DNA from 4 places in the Cutibacterium sp. LaCa_255 genome. Region 1 is predicted to be linked to each of the others. Evidence: riboswitches for the same ligand, from Rfam matches in the RefSeq annotation. Region 1 holds a riboswitch; each other region holds the start of a gene.
The links. A riboswitch is a leader RNA that binds a small molecule or an ion and turns the genes downstream of it on or off. The one in region 1 is predicted to bind cobalamin.
Positions count from the first base shown of each region.

Region 2: it holds a riboswitch for cobalamin, as region 1 does, so the genes downstream of both, ACP8ML_RS00385 (ABC transporter substrate-binding protein) here and cobO (cob(I)yrinic acid a,c-diamide adenosyltransferase) in region 1, are expected to answer to the same signal.
Region 3: it holds a riboswitch for cobalamin, as region 1 does, so the genes downstream of both, ACP8ML_RS09780 (prenyltransferase/squalene oxidase repeat-containing protein) here and cobO (cob(I)yrinic acid a,c-diamide adenosyltransferase) in region 1, are expected to answer to the same signal.
Region 4: it holds a riboswitch for cobalamin, as region 1 does, so the genes downstream of both, ACP8ML_RS11145 (anaerobic ribonucleoside triphosphate reductase) here and cobO (cob(I)yrinic acid a,c-diamide adenosyltransferase) in region 1, are expected to answer to the same signal.

Region 1 covers NZ_CP190956.1:532,604-536,700, reverse strand. Annotated here, with positions in the region: gene cobBC (bifunctional hydrogenobyrinic acid a,c-diamide synthase/histidinol phosphate aminotransferase CobBC) at 1-956, opposite strand, end outside; gene cobO (cob(I)yrinic acid a,c-diamide adenosyltransferase) at 956-1,570, opposite strand; cobalamin riboswitch at 1,611-1,747, opposite strand; gene cbiT (precorrin-6Y C5,15-methyltransferase (decarboxylating) subunit CbiT) at 1,771-2,367, shown strand; gene ACP8ML_RS02355 (energy-coupling factor ABC transporter ATP-binding protein) at 2,584-3,417, opposite strand; gene cbiQ (cobalt ECF transporter T component CbiQ) at 3,414-4,097, opposite strand, start outside.
Region 2 covers NZ_CP190956.1:85,516-89,612, reverse strand. Annotated here, with positions in the region: gene ACP8ML_RS00390 (FecCD family ABC transporter permease) at 1-908, opposite strand, end outside; gene ACP8ML_RS00385 (ABC transporter substrate-binding protein) at 908-1,741, opposite strand; cobalamin riboswitch at 2,011-2,191, opposite strand; gene ACP8ML_RS00380 (class I SAM-dependent methyltransferase) at 2,222-3,031, opposite strand; gene ACP8ML_RS00375 (ABC transporter ATP-binding protein) at 3,156-3,908, shown strand; gene ACP8ML_RS00370 (FtsX-like permease family protein) at 3,911-4,097, shown strand, end outside.
Region 3 covers NZ_CP190956.1:2,147,896-2,151,992, reverse strand. Annotated here, with positions in the region: gene ACP8ML_RS09785 (hypothetical protein) at 1-345, opposite strand, end outside; gene ACP8ML_RS09780 (prenyltransferase/squalene oxidase repeat-containing protein) at 391-2,226, opposite strand; cobalamin riboswitch at 2,212-2,451, opposite strand; gene ACP8ML_RS09775 (leucine-rich repeat domain-containing protein) at 2,675-4,097, shown strand, end outside.
Region 4 covers NZ_CP190956.1:2,446,251-2,450,347, forward strand. Annotated here, with positions in the region: gene nrdG (anaerobic ribonucleoside-triphosphate reductase activating protein) at 1-489, opposite strand, end outside; gene ACP8ML_RS11145 (anaerobic ribonucleoside triphosphate reductase) at 503-2,836, opposite strand; cobalamin riboswitch at 2,912-3,122, opposite strand; gene ACP8ML_RS11150 (YbhB/YbcL family Raf kinase inhibitor-like protein) at 3,297-3,758, shown strand; gene ACP8ML_RS11155 (cutinase family protein) at 4,023-4,097, shown strand, end outside.

The DNA of each region.
Region 1 (4,097 bases):
AAATCCGTGGCGTGCATCTCCGGGAATCCACCGCCCAGGTACAGGCCCTGGATGCCGTCCGGAAGACGTCGATCGGTGAGGGGATCGACGTCGACGACCCGGAACCCGGCCGCCCGCAACATCTCGGTGGTCTCGGGGTAACGGAAGGTGAAGGCTCGCCCCGCGAAGATTCCGACCACCGGCGGCTCGTCGAAGGAATGGCCTTGCCAGCCAGCTGATTGCAGAGCGGCTCGCGGATCCCAAGGCTCGACGTCGAGGTCGGGTGCGGAATCGGCCAGGTCCATAACGGCGTCGAGATCGACGTGTTCGGCGATGAGGTCACCCAGGCCGGCGACCTTGGAGGCGGAGTGCTCCCACTCCCCCGCCGGGACCAGGCCCAGGTGGCGAGACGGCACGAAGATCGACTCGGTGCGCGGAATCCGCCCCAGCACCGGGATGCCGAGTCGGTCGAGTCCGCGCACGACCTCGGCACCATGACGAGGAGAGGCGACCCGGTTGAGGATCACACCGGCGATCGTGACATTCGGATCAAACGTCGCCAGACCTGCCACCACTGCGGCGTGGGTGAGGGACGCATGAGCGGTGTCGACGACCACGACCACCGGGGTCTGGGTCGAGGTGGCGATCTCGGCGCTGGACCCGCGTCCGGTCCCGAGCTGGCCGTCGAAGAGGCCCATCACTCCCTCGATGACCGCAATGTCCGCCGCATCGGGGGTGACGAAGCCATGGGCCAGCAGCGGGGCCATGAGCTCGTCACCACACATGACGGAGTCCAGGTTGCGGCCCGGACGACCACTGGCCATCGAGTGGTAACCGGGATCGATGTAATCCGGCCCGACCTTGAACGGCGCCACCGTCCGGCCGGTGGCACGCAGGGCTGCCATGAGACCTGTCGCGACGGTCGTCTTACCGCCTCCCGACGCCGGGGCGGCGATGAGGATTCGTGGAATGCGCATCACCATTCGATTCCCGCCTGACCACGCTGACCGGCGTCGAAGGGGTGCTTGACCTTGGTCATCTCGGTGACGAGGTCTGCGGCCTCGACGAGGGCTGCCGGGGCGCGACGGCCAGTGATGACGACGTGCTGGGTGCCGGGGCGGTTGACCAGTGTGTCGACGACCTCGTCGACATCGAGCCATCCCCAGTCCAGCGGGTAGGTGAACTCGTCAAGAAGGTAGAAATCAAGCGCCTCGCTGGCCAGGAGTTCCGACACGTGTCGCCACCCCTCGCGGGCAGCGGCCTCGGGGTCATCGGCGGCATCGAAGGAGCGTGCCCAGGACCATCCAGTCCCCATGACCTCCCATGTGACGGGACCGCCGGCACCGGTCTCCTCGTGGAGTTTCCCGAGAGCTTGCAGGGCGTCCTGCTCGCCGACATGCCATCGTCCGGACTTCACGAACTGGAAGACGCCGACTTTCCACCCTTGGTTCCAGGCGCGCAGGGCGGTACCCATCGCCGCTGTCGTCTTGCCCTTGCCCTCGCCGGTGTTCACAGCAAGAACTGGCCGTAATCGTCGCTGTCTGGTGGACAGCCCGTCGTCTGGTGTGGCGCCACTGCGCGCGTGCGGCATGAACGACCTCCTTGCGGGTCCGCGCCCGTCGGGTCACGGGATTTCCGTGACCTGACCCGCAGGATCGACCTGGCTCGCGCTGAGGCGCTCACAGTGGCGGGACCGCTCCGGATTCACACCGGATTCCTCCCCGAGGGCCATCGTCGATTGTGTCACACGGGTCGGGTTGTCCTCACCCGGCACTGCCCTAAGCTTCCCTCATGACCCATGATCCTGACGCCACCCTCCTCGGACGCACGCCTGGCCTCGACGAGACGCACTTCGCCCATGACGGCCTCATCACCAAACATCCGGTGAGGGCCGTCGCTCTGGCAGCGTTGCGACCCATGCCGGGCCAGCTGCTGTGGGACCTCGGCACCGGCGCCGGGTCGATCGGTGTCGAGTGGTGTCGCACCGATCCGACCTGCCGAGCCATCGGGGTGGAGCGCAAGGCAGAACGGGCCGCCAATGCCCGCACGAATGCCGCAGAACTCACTCTGCCCGGCCAGTTCGAGGTCATCGACGCCGACCTCGCCAAGGGGCTGCCGGAGGGACTGCCCGACCCGGATGCCATCTTCATCGGCGGCGGTGCGACGGAAACTCTCGTCACCCAGTGTCGACCACGTCTGCCCATCGGGGGACGGCTCGTCGTCCATGGGGTGACGATGGAGGCCGAGATGCTCGTGGAGTCCTTGCACCGGGATCTGGGCGGTGACCTCATGAGGTTCGGCGTCGAGACCGCCGACAGCATCGGCCGGCTGCGGGGCTGGAAACCGGCCCGCACCGTCGTGGCGTGGACCTGGCAGCACACTGAGTGACGACGAGCCACCCAGTGTGCACAGTTGTCTGATCCTGGACTCAGCTGATCTGGGAGGCCAGCAGGCAGGCAGCCCAGGTCTGCTCGGCAGCGAAACGCACATGGTGTGGCACTGCCGAAACCGACAGCGCTGACCTGTTCATGATGACCATCGAACCGCCGCACTGTGGCCGCCCCATCAAGAGTGCCTTGTGCCGCTGATGTCACAACGATGACGTCAACACGGACTGCTCGGCGCCAGGTGTGACAGGATCGCGACGACCTCGCTCATCGTTCGGGGACGCTCATCCATCCCAAGACGCCGGACCAGTTCGAGGGGCCAAGGCAGGTGTAGATGGGCCCTCTCCACCATGGTCACATTTGCGAGTAACTCGTCGATCGGCCCCTGCTGCACTCCCCCGTCGACAACGATGAGCGCCTCGTCAGCCCAGGCCAGGGCCAGGTCGACGTCATGGGTAGCCATCGCCACGGTCGTACCGTGGTCGCGCAGACGGTCCAAAGCCTCCAGCATCTTGGTGACGCCGACCGGGTCGAGTCCGGCGGTGGGCTCGTCAAGGAGAAGCAGATCCGGGCGCATGGCGACGGCACCGGCGACAGCAATCCTCTTGCGTTCGCCGTAGGACAGCTGGTGCGTGGCACGCTCGGCAAGATGGCTGGCCCCGAGTAGCTGCAGGGCCTCGGCGACGCGGTCGCGCACCTCCGCCACGTCCAGCCCCATGTTCATCGGGCCGAAGGAGACGTCCTGGCTCACGTCAGCGCTGAAGAGTTGGTCGTCGGGGTCCTGAAGGACGAGCTGAACCGCCCGACGGTGCTCACGAAGCTGGGTGCGCCCGTGACCGAGCACGGTGTCACCTCTCTTGACCTTGCCCTTGACGGGCTTGAGGGAGCCCGACAAGCAACGCATCAGCGTCGTCTTGCCCGATCCGTTTGCTCCCAGAATCGCCACCCGAACTCCAGCGCGGAAGGACACGTTGACGTCGGTGAGCACCATGGGCCGGCCAGGGTGAGTGGCGTACAGGTGCTCGGTCGACAACAGGGCTTCGTCACTCATCTGAAAATCCTTCCGGTCGTCGACCAGCTGATCGCCCAGACTGCGGCGATGACGATGACGACGATGATCTTGAACCGCGCTGATCCGACGCGTTTGACGGGCAGGGTCACCAGTGCGGACTCGAATCCGCGGTTGACCAGGCCGTCGTTGAGGCGGTTGGCCCTCGTCCAGGCTCGAATTCCGACCGATCCGAGCAGCGCTGCGGTGTTGCTCATGCGCCGGTTGAGCCCGCCAAATTTCCCTTCCGGGGCGTCGCCGAGGCGGGCGTGCTGAGCTTCACCGGCCGTCACGACGGTGTCGAGCAGCACGAAGATGAGCCGGTAGGTCAGGGAGGCGATCTCGAGCAACGGGTCAGGGATGTGGAACTTCCGCAACCACGTGAGCAGATCGACCATGGGGGTGGTGACGGCCAGCACCATGAGGGTGAGGGTGCCGCAGACGCCATGTTCAATCAGTGACATCGCCTGGGCGGTGGTGACCGGCCCGATGCTGAACACCCCGGCATGCCACCAGACTGTCCCGATGGGGGACGACCCAAGGCTGATGAGGACCGAGATCCCGCCGACCACCAGGAAGACGATCGGGGCGGCCATGGCTTGCCACAGCACTCGCCCCCGGATGCGTGCCGGGCCGAGGATGACGATGACGCTGATGATCCCGGCGAGTAGCGCCCCGGGCCA
Region 2 (4,097 bases), 450 kb from region 1:
ACACCGACAATTGCAGCTGCCACAACGAACATCCAGGTTCGGAACCGATCAACGTCCAGGCCGAGAGAACCCGCTGTCCCTTCCCCACCAAGAAGGAGGTTGAGATTTGACGCCTCAGCCAGGCATAAGAGCATTCCCACAGCGAGGACGAGGGTGGGGACGGGAAGGTTCTCCCACTTGGCGGCCCCGAAGCCTCCGAGACTCCAAAAGAGGACTTGCGACGCCAGTTGCGGATCCGGGGAGGTCAGAACCATGAAGTTGTTGACTGCCGACAACAGGGCCGAAACCGCCATGCCGGTGAGAACCAACGTTCCTGCAGAAAGGGTTTGCCTCCGTCTGGCGATCACCAAGACGAGTAGAAGCGTCAGGAACGCGCCTGCGAACGCGGCCAACCCGAGAGAGACCGCACCACCGAGGAGCAGACCAAACCGCATGACGGTAATGGCTCCGGTTGCAGCTCCCGACGACACGCCGAGCACCGTGGGGCTCGCCAGTGGGTTGCGAAGCAGCGCCTGCACGACTGTGCCGACAGTGGTCAGCGCCATCCCTGCGACTGCCGCCAGGAGCACACGAGGAAGCCGGACATCAGCAACGATCCTGTCGATCGACGCAGTCCAATCAACGGTGACGACACCTGCCGGCAGAGCCCGGTGCGCAACGACCTTCCATACTTGGACGAAGGGAACATGAACCGAGCCAATTGACAGCGCGAGTCCCAGGACAAGAATCAACGTGACGGCCAGTACGGACAAGACTATGACCAGGTGTCCACGATGCGAATCGCCACGCCACCTGTCTTCCCCGACAGATGCCGACTCGGATGGAAGGGCATTGAGGACAGCAACGAGTTCGTCCTGCCGTTTCACAGCCGTGGATGACTCATCAATGCCACCACGTGCACCCATCATCAGCCGTGGAACTGCTTGGCAAGCTGCTCGATACCTTCAGCCGAACGCGGGCCGGGCTGTGCCAACGAGAGACTGATCACCGGGAAGGCATTGTTCTTGACGGCCTTGGTGTCCTTCAGTGCCGGAATTGACTTCAACGTCTTGATCTTCTGATCGACACTCGGGGTCTTGTAGTCGTAAATCAGAATCATGTCTGGATCAGCCTTTGCAACCTGCTCCCACGACATCTTTCCCCACCGCAGCGGTTCATTCGCGAAGATGTTCTCGCCTCCCGCCGCATCGATCATCACCGATGCATAGGCCCACCCACCAACTGTCGTCGGGGCGTCCTCACCTGAGTTGTAGAGGAACACCTTGGGGCGCTCCTTCCCCTTCACGGACTTCTTGACGGCATTGACCTTGTCGTTGAACTTTCGAATCGATGCCTCAGCTCGGTCATTCACATCGAAGATCTGGCCGATGGTCCTGATCTCCTTGGTCTCATCATCCAAGGCCTTGACCTCATTGGTGCATCCCACAGGGCTGAGATGCGTCTTGATCCCCATCTTCTGTAGGTCTTTCCGGGTGTGACCGTTGCTCCTTGAGAAACCGTCCGGGTACCCGGAATACACGAAATCAGGATTTACGGACAAAAGCTTCTCCATGGAAGGCTGCCCAGCGGCCAAAACCGACACCGAGTCGTAGGCCTCCTTGTATTGGGCACCGATGGGGCGAGTGCGTTGGTACGCCGTCCCGACCATGCTCTTCTCCAGCCCTAGCTCGAGCATCGTCTCAGTCGCCGTTGACGTCAATGTCACTGCGCGCGTCGGGGCGGAATCGAACGTCTGCTTCACCCCACAGCTCTCCACCGTCAGCGGGTATGACGTGTGCCCGGCCTTCGAACCGGTTGCGTGGGACGACGCCGTCGAGGCGTTCTGCTCCGTGACGGCGCTCCCACAACCAGCCATGAATGAGACAGGAATCACTAATGCAGCGACAAGAGCGACCCTCCGCGTGTACCTTCGCGCCATCGCAATGGTCCTTCCGTTCCGTTCCCACGCCAACGGTCACAGATGGGCCCCACGTAAGGGTTTCCAACCAAAAGCCATGACGCGAGCTTGTGTCGAGTGGATTTTCATCGGCAGGTCTTCGGACTGGGGTTCAACCCGTTTCAGCACCTTCCCAGGCCTCACTGGCCCAGTGGCATACGCCGAGACGGTCACCGTCACCGCTGCGCGTCAGCCCCGGAATCACACCGGAGTTCCCTCACACCCATTTAGGTTACCGATACACATACCTTATCAATGAAGACCTTGAACTGATCGACACTCCCCTCACACAGGCATGTCGGGCAGGGCCCCCACAAGGCCCTTCGCATCTACATGCACCAGACCAATTGTGCGTCTACACCTCCATCCGCGCGGGAATCCAATCGCATAGGAATCCATAATCCTGATCGCCTCGGAAAAATTACCTCCTCGAGTCTGGACCTCATGGTACAATTCATCTTCAGAAACAACTCGATATTCCTCGAGAATTCTAATTTCTGCTGGAATCCCCAATTGTGCGAGGCCACCTGCAAGGAGTAGATGGCGAGCCTGTGAAACACGGACATCTTCCCCCTGTGCTGCTGCAAGGGCATGATCCCAGGCCGTCGGTGATCCAGTGGTGTCAATAATGATGACGTGCCGTCGAGCCTGCCGAACCAATGCCCGCAAGGACGCCGCCAGATCGAGGGCCCAGTACAAGGACCACGCAGCAAGAACGGTGTCGAAAACCCTTCCTGTGTCCATGGGCCATTGCCCCTGGATCGTCTCGATCTTGACTTCCTCGGCTTCAGCATTCTCCGAAAGCACACGGAGCATGTCCTCTGAACGGTCTACGACAGTCACACGGCAGCCGCGTTGTGCCAGCGGAATCGCGAACCGTCCGGTTCCGCCGCCAACGTCAAGGATCGATGACTCAGGTTCGACGATGCTGGTCACGGTGCCGATCTGAGCCAGGGAACTGCACGTCAAACCTGCGTGCTGGTCGTAGACCGCTGCGTGCCCATGCCAAAACGCCTTTTCCTGTTCCAAAGATCTGCGCGCGGGGTCCGATCTCCTATCGTTCTCCCACAGTCCGAAGTAATCACTGATCCTCATCGGCGCCTCCCATGTTCATCGGGACCAATCCTGTGGCATCACCATCCTCCTACCACGGGAGGACGCTCCGATTCGACCGCCAGCACGATGCGCGACGAGGGGCTCGGGCAGCACGGTGGATGACATGTTGACGCCAACCCGATCCAACCCTCACGCCGTCGCCGAACCCGTCCCCGGCGCTCACCTCCGCACCCTGGGACTGACGAAGACCTACGGGACGACTCGTGCCCTCGACCACGTCGACATCGCCATCCCGGCCGGCCAGTCGGTCGCCGTCATGGGGCCGTCCGGATCGGGAAAAACCACCCTGCTGCACTGCCTGTCCGGGATCCTCTCGGCCGACTCCGGCAGCATCGAGCTGGGTCTGCCCGACCGCGTCGTCAACGTCGAGAGTCTCTCCAGCGAGGGACGGGCCCAGCTGCGTCGCCAGTCCCTCGGGTTCGTCTTCCAGCAGGGAATGCTCGTCCCCGAGCTCACCGCCGTCGAGAACACCGCCCTGCCTCTCATGCTCAATGGCGCCTCTCGGTCACAGGCCGTCGGGTACGCCGTCCAGTGGCTGAGCTCGATGGGACTGGGAGGCATGGAGGATCGACGCATCGGTCAACTCTCCGGCGGCCAGGCGCAGCGAGTAGCCATCGCCCGATCCCAGGTCATCGACCCGGCGATCGTCTTCGCCGACGAGCCCACCGGAGCCCTCGACTCGGCCACTGCTGTCGAGGTGATGTCCATCCTGCTCTCGGCGACGACCGGGAGGGGACGCACCCTCATCGTCGTCACCCATGACGAGGGCGTCGCCCGCCGCTGTCAGCGCATCCTGCGCCTGCAGGACGGCCGGATCGTCTCCGACGAGATGCGTCATTCCGACGGGAGGTGGTGACCATGACCACGAAGTCCACCATTGAACCGGGAACCGCGGATCAGCAGATCCCGTCGATCTCCGTCCCCGAACCGCTCACGACCAAAGCGGGACGCCCGGCGACCTCGTCGATCCTCGGCATGACCCTGCGCACCTCGGCCGCTGATCACTCGACCTGGCGGCTGCCGGTGGTCGCCTTCGCGGTCATCA
Region 3 (4,097 bases), 1.2 Mb from region 1:
AGTCTTGGGGCAGGTTTCGGGATGGTTGTTCATCGTGCAGATGAGACTGGATTTGTTCTTGCCGACGGTAATTCCGGCCTTCTTGAGGGCGTCGGCGCCGGTGGATGGCGAGTTGACGCACTGGTTGGACAGCACTTTCTGGTCATCTGTGATGACGAAGACCCAGACGTTGTTGGCGTTGAGGCAGTCGTCAATGGCTTTCGCCTGTCCAGTTTCGGCGCTCGGTGAAGGTGTGGCCTGCGCGGCGACCGAGAAGAAGATGGTCAGGGTGGCGAACAACACAGCGGCGAGCACTCCAACCATGGGTCGGAGTGCTCGCCGACTCTCGATGCGGGGAATACTCACCTGACGATCATGCCTCAGAGGAGAGTATTCGACCCAGCAGCTGTCTCAGACGCCGGTACGCGGCAGCGCTGGACGGTCCGAGGGACGGTTCGACGGGCCGACCGGGGCTGGTGTCACTGGGGCGGGTGCCGTGGCCGATCCAGTTGCGGTGGCCGTTTCGGTGGCGGATGGCGTCGGAGTGGCCGATCCGGTCGGGGTCATCGTCGGTGTGCCGGTGGGAGTGACGGTCGGGGCCACTGTCGGGGAGACGGATGGCTTCGGCGTCTGGGTCGGGGTCACGCTCGGATTCGGAGTCGGGGTAGCCGAGGGGTCGTATGGTGTTAGACGGGCATCCCAGCTCGGTCCAGCATTCCAGTCAGCGGCGGAGGACTTGAAGTACCAGCCTTCAATGGATCCGGCCTTGGGCTGGGCGCTCGCGGCGCCGGTCCTCGAGTGCTCCCATGTCGCCGACTTGTCAGCGCCAGCCGGGGTGGCGTGCCAGTAGGACCAGTACGCCTCGTGGGTGTCGGTTTTCGTCGGGTAGCCGTTGATCATGGTGACCATGCTGCCCTCGGCCTTGACGATGAATCCGGCGGACTCAAGCGCCTCCAGACCATTGCCGAACTTCGAGGCGCAAGCACCCTCGGAGGTGCCGTCGTGCTGCTCAACGTAGACCCACACATGGCCCACGGCGATGCACTTCTGGGCGCCGCCCATGTCACCGGGCTTGCCGGTAGGGGTGACAGTGGGCTTGGTGGTTGGGGTGGTTTTGCAGGAGGGGGTGTTTTTGGGGGTTTTGCCGGACCATGTTGAGGCGTAGCCGTGGCCGGTGATGGCCATGATTGCTTGGTCGGTGGCCATGATGTTGGGTTCGTGGTCGTTGCGTTGGGCTTGCCATGCGCCGACTTTCGTGAGGTTTTGTTGGCGGATGAGCCATTGTTTGACGGTTGTCATGTCTTCGCCGCGTTCTGCGAGTGCGCTGGCGAGCATGCCGGTGGAGTTGGCGGCGGAGTAGGTTTCCCAGTAGTCGCCGTCGTCGTGGGTTTTGGTGTTGATGGCCCATGTGGTGGCGTTGTTGGCGGCAGTGTCGATTTTGGTGTGGTAGCCGTCTGGGATGAGGTGGGGGTTGCGTTGGAGGAGGGTGAGGTCGGACAGGGCGATGCCGGTGTAGTCGGGGTCGCCGACGAAGGTTTTCGTGCCGTCGTGGTTTCGTTTGGTGTATCCGAAAGCGCCGGCATCGTCACCTTGGGTGCCTTGGGTGGACAGCAGTTTGTCGAGGATCTTCGTTGGTACCGGGCGGTTGGCGCGGGTCAGTGCGATGGTGATGAGGTGCGGGCCCCAGTACATGGTGACGCGGTTTTGCATGCCTGGGGTGTCGTCGTTGATGTAGCTGGCGAGCTTGATCCACAGGTTTCCGGTGTCTTTGCCGAGGAAGTAGGTGGGATCCTCGCCGAGAATTTCGGCGGTCATGATCACCTTGGCCAGGCCAGCCGGGTTCTTGTCGACGTACTTCGGGCCGGCTTCCTTGAGGGCTGTGGTCATTTCTGTGACGGTGTCGGGGTGGGCGTCTGAGCCGACCAGGGCGATGATGCCGTCGGCGATGCCGCCGGCCTGTCTGTAGTTTGTCGGGTCTTCCTGCCACTTCTGGGCGAGCCAGTCGGCGGCTTTGGCGACGTAGGTGCTGGTGGCGGCGGTGTCGTTGACCGATCCGGCCCACATGGCACCCTTGACCGGGTTGGCCGGCGGATCGAAGCAGTAGGGAGCAGAGCCGTCATCAATGGTGGCGGTGATGGCTGCATGGGATGGCGCGGGCTGCGGGTCAGCGAACGCTGGTGCCGCGAACGGCGATGCGACGAGCGCACCGGCGGCGAGGCCGGCGACCCATTGATTGAGCCTGGTCATGTGGCGGGCCTTCTTCCTGAGGCTGCGTTGCGCTCCGGACGGGAAGGGCCCCTGAGTCGAACTCACCGCAGTCCTCGACGGTGTGTAATATTCCTTCGACAACCCAGGTACTCCGACTCGGGATGAGCCCCTCACGGTTGCGGGTCAGTTCCGGATTCGCACCGGATTCCCCTGCGGTCGCGGTGTCAGTTTAGGCTTGGCGCCACCACATGTCCACATTCGGGTTCGGCGACGAGAACACCTTATGTTAGGATCCTGGTGGTTTCATCGATGGGGAACCTGGTGTGAATCCAGGACTGTCCCGCAACCGTGTAGTTCGACAGAGATGTCGGCAAAGTCGGATCACCGTCGTTGAGATGTCTCGTACTCAATTCCGTCGTGGACAGCGGAATGGTCGGTCCTGTCTTTGGATGACGACGAAGCGTCCACGCAGTGAAAGGCAGGACCTGTGAGACGGTTCAAGGGGTTGGCCGTGGTGTTGTCTGTGGCCATGGCCATACCGATGGCCATCGTGTCATTCGTTCCGGCGTCGGCAGCACCGGCGACGTCGTACGACGATGAGGCGCAGAAGTGTATCGATCAGAAGCACGTGTTCGTGTATGCCGAGCGTGATGACGGGCATGTCGACACCGGCTGCGCGTCGAAGTTCTCCACTGGGGTGGAGGCGTTGAAGTCAGCCGGTTTCGACATCGGCAGCACCGATTTCGGTGGCGACCTGGGAATGTTCATTGATTCAATCAATGGATATCCGGAGAACCCCGATAAATTTTACGCCTATTGGGGTTATTTTCATGGTCAGCCGGCTGGTAGGAATGCCGAGACAAAATGGGAGTACTCGCAGCTAGGTGCCAGCAACTACCACCCGAAGCCTGGCTCGATCGAGGCCTGGCATTACATGCTCATTGATGGCCCGTGGGAGGTTCCTCCGACCTGGAAGCCGAAGGTTGATCCAGCCCCGACGACTCCGGTAGCGTCCTTCGAGATTCCTGACAAGGCCCTGCAGAAGTGCATCACTGACAAGTTGGACACCACTACCCCTTCCAAGGATCAACTTGCTGGCGTGACGAGCCTGAGTTGCCGGAATATGGGAATCAAGGACCTCACCGGCCTTGATCGGCTGACCGGTCTGGGAAAAGCCTTTCTGTCGGGTAACAAGATTAGTAATCTCAAGCCGTTGGCCTCCTCGACTGGCATTTTCAGCCTGGATGTCAACAGCAATGAGATCACCGACGTCGCGCCTCTTAGGTCCTTGACGAAGCTGTCCCGGCTGGACGTCGGCAAGAACCACATCCGTGACCTATCCGCGCTCAAAGACATCAAGGGTCTAGGTGACGCCGACATCACCTCGAATTTCCAGGCCGTTGACGGTGACTCGGCCACCGCCGGGGTTCAGGTCCCCGTCCCGACAGCTGTCGACCATCACGGTACGACCTTCGTGGCCGACCGCGAAGTGCCTGAGGGTGTCAAGATCAAGGGCAAGAACGTCACCTATCCCTCTGCTGGCGACTACGTGTGGCAGTTCCGTGACGCCTCGACGTACTTCAACGGGTCCATCACTGTCCATGTCGTCGCGGCTCCCGAACCACCGAAGCTCGTCGATATCCCCGATGCGAACTTCAAGTCCTGTCTCCAGGATGCCGTAGGTGCCGGTAAGCCGCTGACGGCTGAGAATCTTGGTGCGCTGACTGAGGTCAAGTGCATCGGCAAGGGCATCGAGGACATCACGGGTGCCGAGGCCCTCACCAATGTCAAGACGCTGTACCTGACGACCAACGAGATTGAGAGCGTCGATCCGCTTGCCGGTCTGACGAAGCTCGAGACGCTCTACCTGCCCAACAACCACGTCAAGGATTTGGCTCCGCTCGCGGGTC
Region 4 (4,097 bases), 860 kb from region 1:
CCACTCCACCACTCGCCCCTCGCGCAGGGTCGCAAAGACGTCGATGATCCGCTGGTTTCCGCTTCCCCGCCATGGCAGGGTGAGGGTGCGTCGTGCCAGCTGGAAAGGTCCGTCGACCAGGACGTCCACCTGGTCCAGCATCTCGGCCAGCTCTGGGTTGTGACGGGCCTGACGCAGCAGGGCATCCATGGTGAATCCGGACCATGCCCAGACGTCCCACCCCATTTCGTGGGCAGCACGGGACAACGTCGCGCAATCTCCAGGTTGACGACTCGCCTCACCGCCCGAGAGCGTCAATCCGGACGCCAACACCGACGACCTCATCGCGGTGATGATCTCCTCGACGTTGATCTCCTGGCCGCCGCAGGGGTCCCAGGTACCAGGGTTCTGGCATCCGGGACACTTCAGCGGGCATCCCTGCGCGAAGACCGTAAAGCGGATGCCGGGACCATCGACGATCGACTCCGGCTCGATCCCGGCAACCCTCATCCTCGCTCCGGCCTCATCCGTGCTTGACGCGGTCGCGGACCTCGGCCCGCTTGGCGTCGTTGAATCTGTCCAGCCCACCGACGAGGTAGCCGGTGATGCGGCGAATCCGGTCGAAGGACCCGGAATCCTCGTGACGGCCGCACTTGGGACACTCGTCGTCGATGATCCCGGTGTAGCCGCACTGAGGATCCCGGTCGACCGGGTGGTTGATGGACCCGTACCCGATGCCGCTGGCAGCCATGTACCGCACGAGGGCCTCGAAGGCGTCGACGTTGCGTGCCGGATCGCCCGACAGTTCGACGTACGAGATGTGACCGCCGTTGGTGAAGGCGTGATAAGGAGCCTCAATGCGGATCTTGTCCGCAGCACCGATGTGGTACCAGACCGGCACGTGGAAGCTGTTGGTGTAGTACTCCCGGTCGGTGACTCCCGGGATCGACCCGTAACGCTGACGGTCCATCCGCACGAATCGTCCCGACAGTCCCTCGGCTGGGGTGGCCAGAGCCGAGAAGTTCAACCCGGTGCGCTCGGCCGCCTCGTCCATCCTCTCTCGCAGGTGGCCGACGATCCGCAGGCCGAGTTGCTGGGCCTCCTCCGACTCACCGTGGTGGACACCGACCAAGGCCGTCAGGGTCTCGGCCAGCCCGATGAACCCCACCGACAGGGTCCCGTGCTCGAGCACCTCGGCGACGGCATCGTCAGGCCCCAAGTTCTCCGAACCGATCCAGACCCCCTGCCCCATGAGGAAGGGGAAGTTTCGCACCAGCTTGTGGGACTGGATCTTGAGCCGGTCGAGCAACTGGTCGATGACGAGGTCGATCATCCGGTCGAAGGAGGTGAAGAAAACATCGACGTCGTGGTTGGCCTCGATCGCCAGCCTCGGCAGGTTGATCGACGTGAAGGACAGGTTCCCGCGTCCCCAGGTCTGGGCCTGCGAGGGGTCATGGACGTTCGACATCACCCGGGTGCGGCAGCCCATGTAGGCGATCTCGGTCTCGGGATGGCCGGGCACGTAGTACTCGGCGTTGAACGGGGCGTCCTGGAAGGAGAAGTTCGGGAAGAGGCGCTTGGCACTCACCCGACAGGCCAGCCGGAACAGGTCGTGGTTGGGGTCGTCGTCGAGATTGACACCCTTCTGCACCCGGAAGATCTGGATCGGGAAGATCGCGGTCTCCCCGCCGCCCAGACCGGCTTCGGTGGCCTCCAGCAGGCAATGCATCACCATCCGCGCCTCCGGGCTGGTGTCGGTGCCGTAATTGATCGACGAGAACGGGGTCTGCGCCCCGGCTCGCGAATTCATGGTGTTGAGGTTGGCGATGAGGGCCTCCATCGCCTGGTAGGTCTGACGACGCGTCTCCTCGACAGCCTGGCGACGGACTCTGTCGGCGACCCGGTCGGTGTCGTCAATGAGCCCGGCGAACAGTTCCGCCACCTGCTCCTTCTCACGGGCCAGCGCGGCGGCATCCGGCTCCAGCACCCACCCGGAGGCCGCCTCGCGCACCTCGTCGAGATGCTCCTCGTCACCACCGAGAACCTCGAAAGTCCTCGTCAGACCGATTTGGGCGGCCTTGACGAAGGTCTTGGCGACCCCCGGCGCCATGTCTCGGTCAAAGTTCGGCACCGCCTGGCCACCGTGTTGGTCATTCTGGTTGGACTGGATCGCAATGCAGGCCAGGGCCGCATACGACCCGATCGATTGCGGGGTTCGCAGCACGCCGTGGCCGGTGGAGAAGCCGTGCCCGAAGAGATCGGTGAGGTTGATCTGGCAACAGGTGGTCGTCAGGGTGAGGAAGTCGAGGTCGTGGATGTGGATGTCCCCGTCACGATGGGCGGCGGCATGGGTGGGGTCGAGCACCTCGAGCAGGTTGAACTGCTTGGCCGACTCGGTTCCGTAGCGCAGCATCGACCCCATTGCGGAGTTGCCGTCGACGTTGGCGTTCTCCCGCTTAGCGTCAGCCTCCTCGGCGGAGGCGAAGGTGATCTCGCGCAGGGTGCGCATGAGGGCGGACTGCTGGTCGCGGGCGACGGTGCGACGCTGACGGTAGAGGATGTAGGCCTTGGCGACGTCGTCATGTCCCTGATCCATGAGGGCCTTCTCGACGAGGTCCTGGATGGCCTCGACGTCAGGGGTGTCCTCACCCATCTCGCTCAGTCGGGAGAGCACCTCGAGGGCGACCTCGGAGGCCAGGAGTTCGGGGGCGTCGATGCCACAGGCGACGAAGGCCTTGCGGACGGCCTCGACGATCTTCGTCGAGTCGAATCCGATGACCCGTCCGTCCCTCTTACGGATGGATGCTGGTACTGCTCGCTGCTGGCTGATGGACACCGAATGAAGGGTGGTCGACATGCTCTCTCCTCGAAGCAGCGCACGGGTGGAGCAGGTTCGCCCCGGGTCGTCCCGCGCGCCCGTAGTCGTACCGGGTCGCTGACCCGGGCACTGGCAGGTCTTCGGACTTCAGGGCTTTCCGTCGCCAGACGGGTTCCTACCGAGCGACGCTTCCCAGCCGGATGGCCAGTGCGTGTGTCGCCGTCGTTCCCTGTCACCGCTGCGGGGCAGTTCCGGTTTCCCACCGGATTCCCTCTTTCCTCCCATCACCGCCAGATGTCGAGAAACCCCTACATCTGGTGCCTCGCGATGAGAACCAGCACAAGATGAAGGGTATACGCATCTCGACGCATCCGCGCACCCGCCCCCTCGTCTCGCCGTGGCGGGTGCGCTCCCCCGCGATCAGAGCCAGTTGCCACGCCCTTCGGATCGCACATCAGGCTGGCATCATGGACACACGCCAAGGGAAAGGACACAACCCATGGAGATCACCAGCACGTCCATCAAGGAAGGCCAGCCGATCGCCCTGGCCTACGCCCACGCTGATGCGGGCGGCAAGAACGTCAGCCCGCAGTTGAGCTGGACACCCGGCCCGGAGGGCACCAAGTCCTACGCGATCACCATCTACGATCCCGACGCCCCCACTGGTTCCGGCTTCTGGCACTGGATCCTCGCCGACATCGCGGCCGACGTCACCTCCCTCGACGAAGGCGGCCCGCTGCCCTCCGGCGTGCGCGAGTGGACCAACGACTACCAGGAGGACGGCTACTCCGGCGCCTGCCCGCCGCCCGGACCGGCCCACCGCTACATCCACACCGTCCATGCCATGCCGAGCGAGCATCTCGACATTCCTGACGACGCCGCCAACGTCCAGGTCCGCTTCGCCATCCACACCAGCGAGCTGGACTCCGCGTCGATCACCGGAACTTTCCAGCAGTCCTGACGATGACCAGGGCTGCCAACCGACCTCGTGGCAGCAAACACGAACAGGCGCCGTCGACCACGTGTCGGCGGCGCCTGCTTGACTGGCGTCGTGAAGCTTCGGCAGACATTGCTCACTCTCCTCGTCGCCGTCGGTCTGGTATCGATGCCGCTTTCCGCCAGTGCCGAGTCAGCAACCCCCACCCCGACGACCACCAGCACCAGCTACGCCAGCGGATCCGCGGACTCTCCCAAACCTGCCGCACCCATCACCCCCGGAGCAGGAATGGGCTGGGGCTCAGACCCGGTGTCCTCAGAACACGCATCCCAGATGGAGTGTGCCTCCGTGATGTTCGTCGGC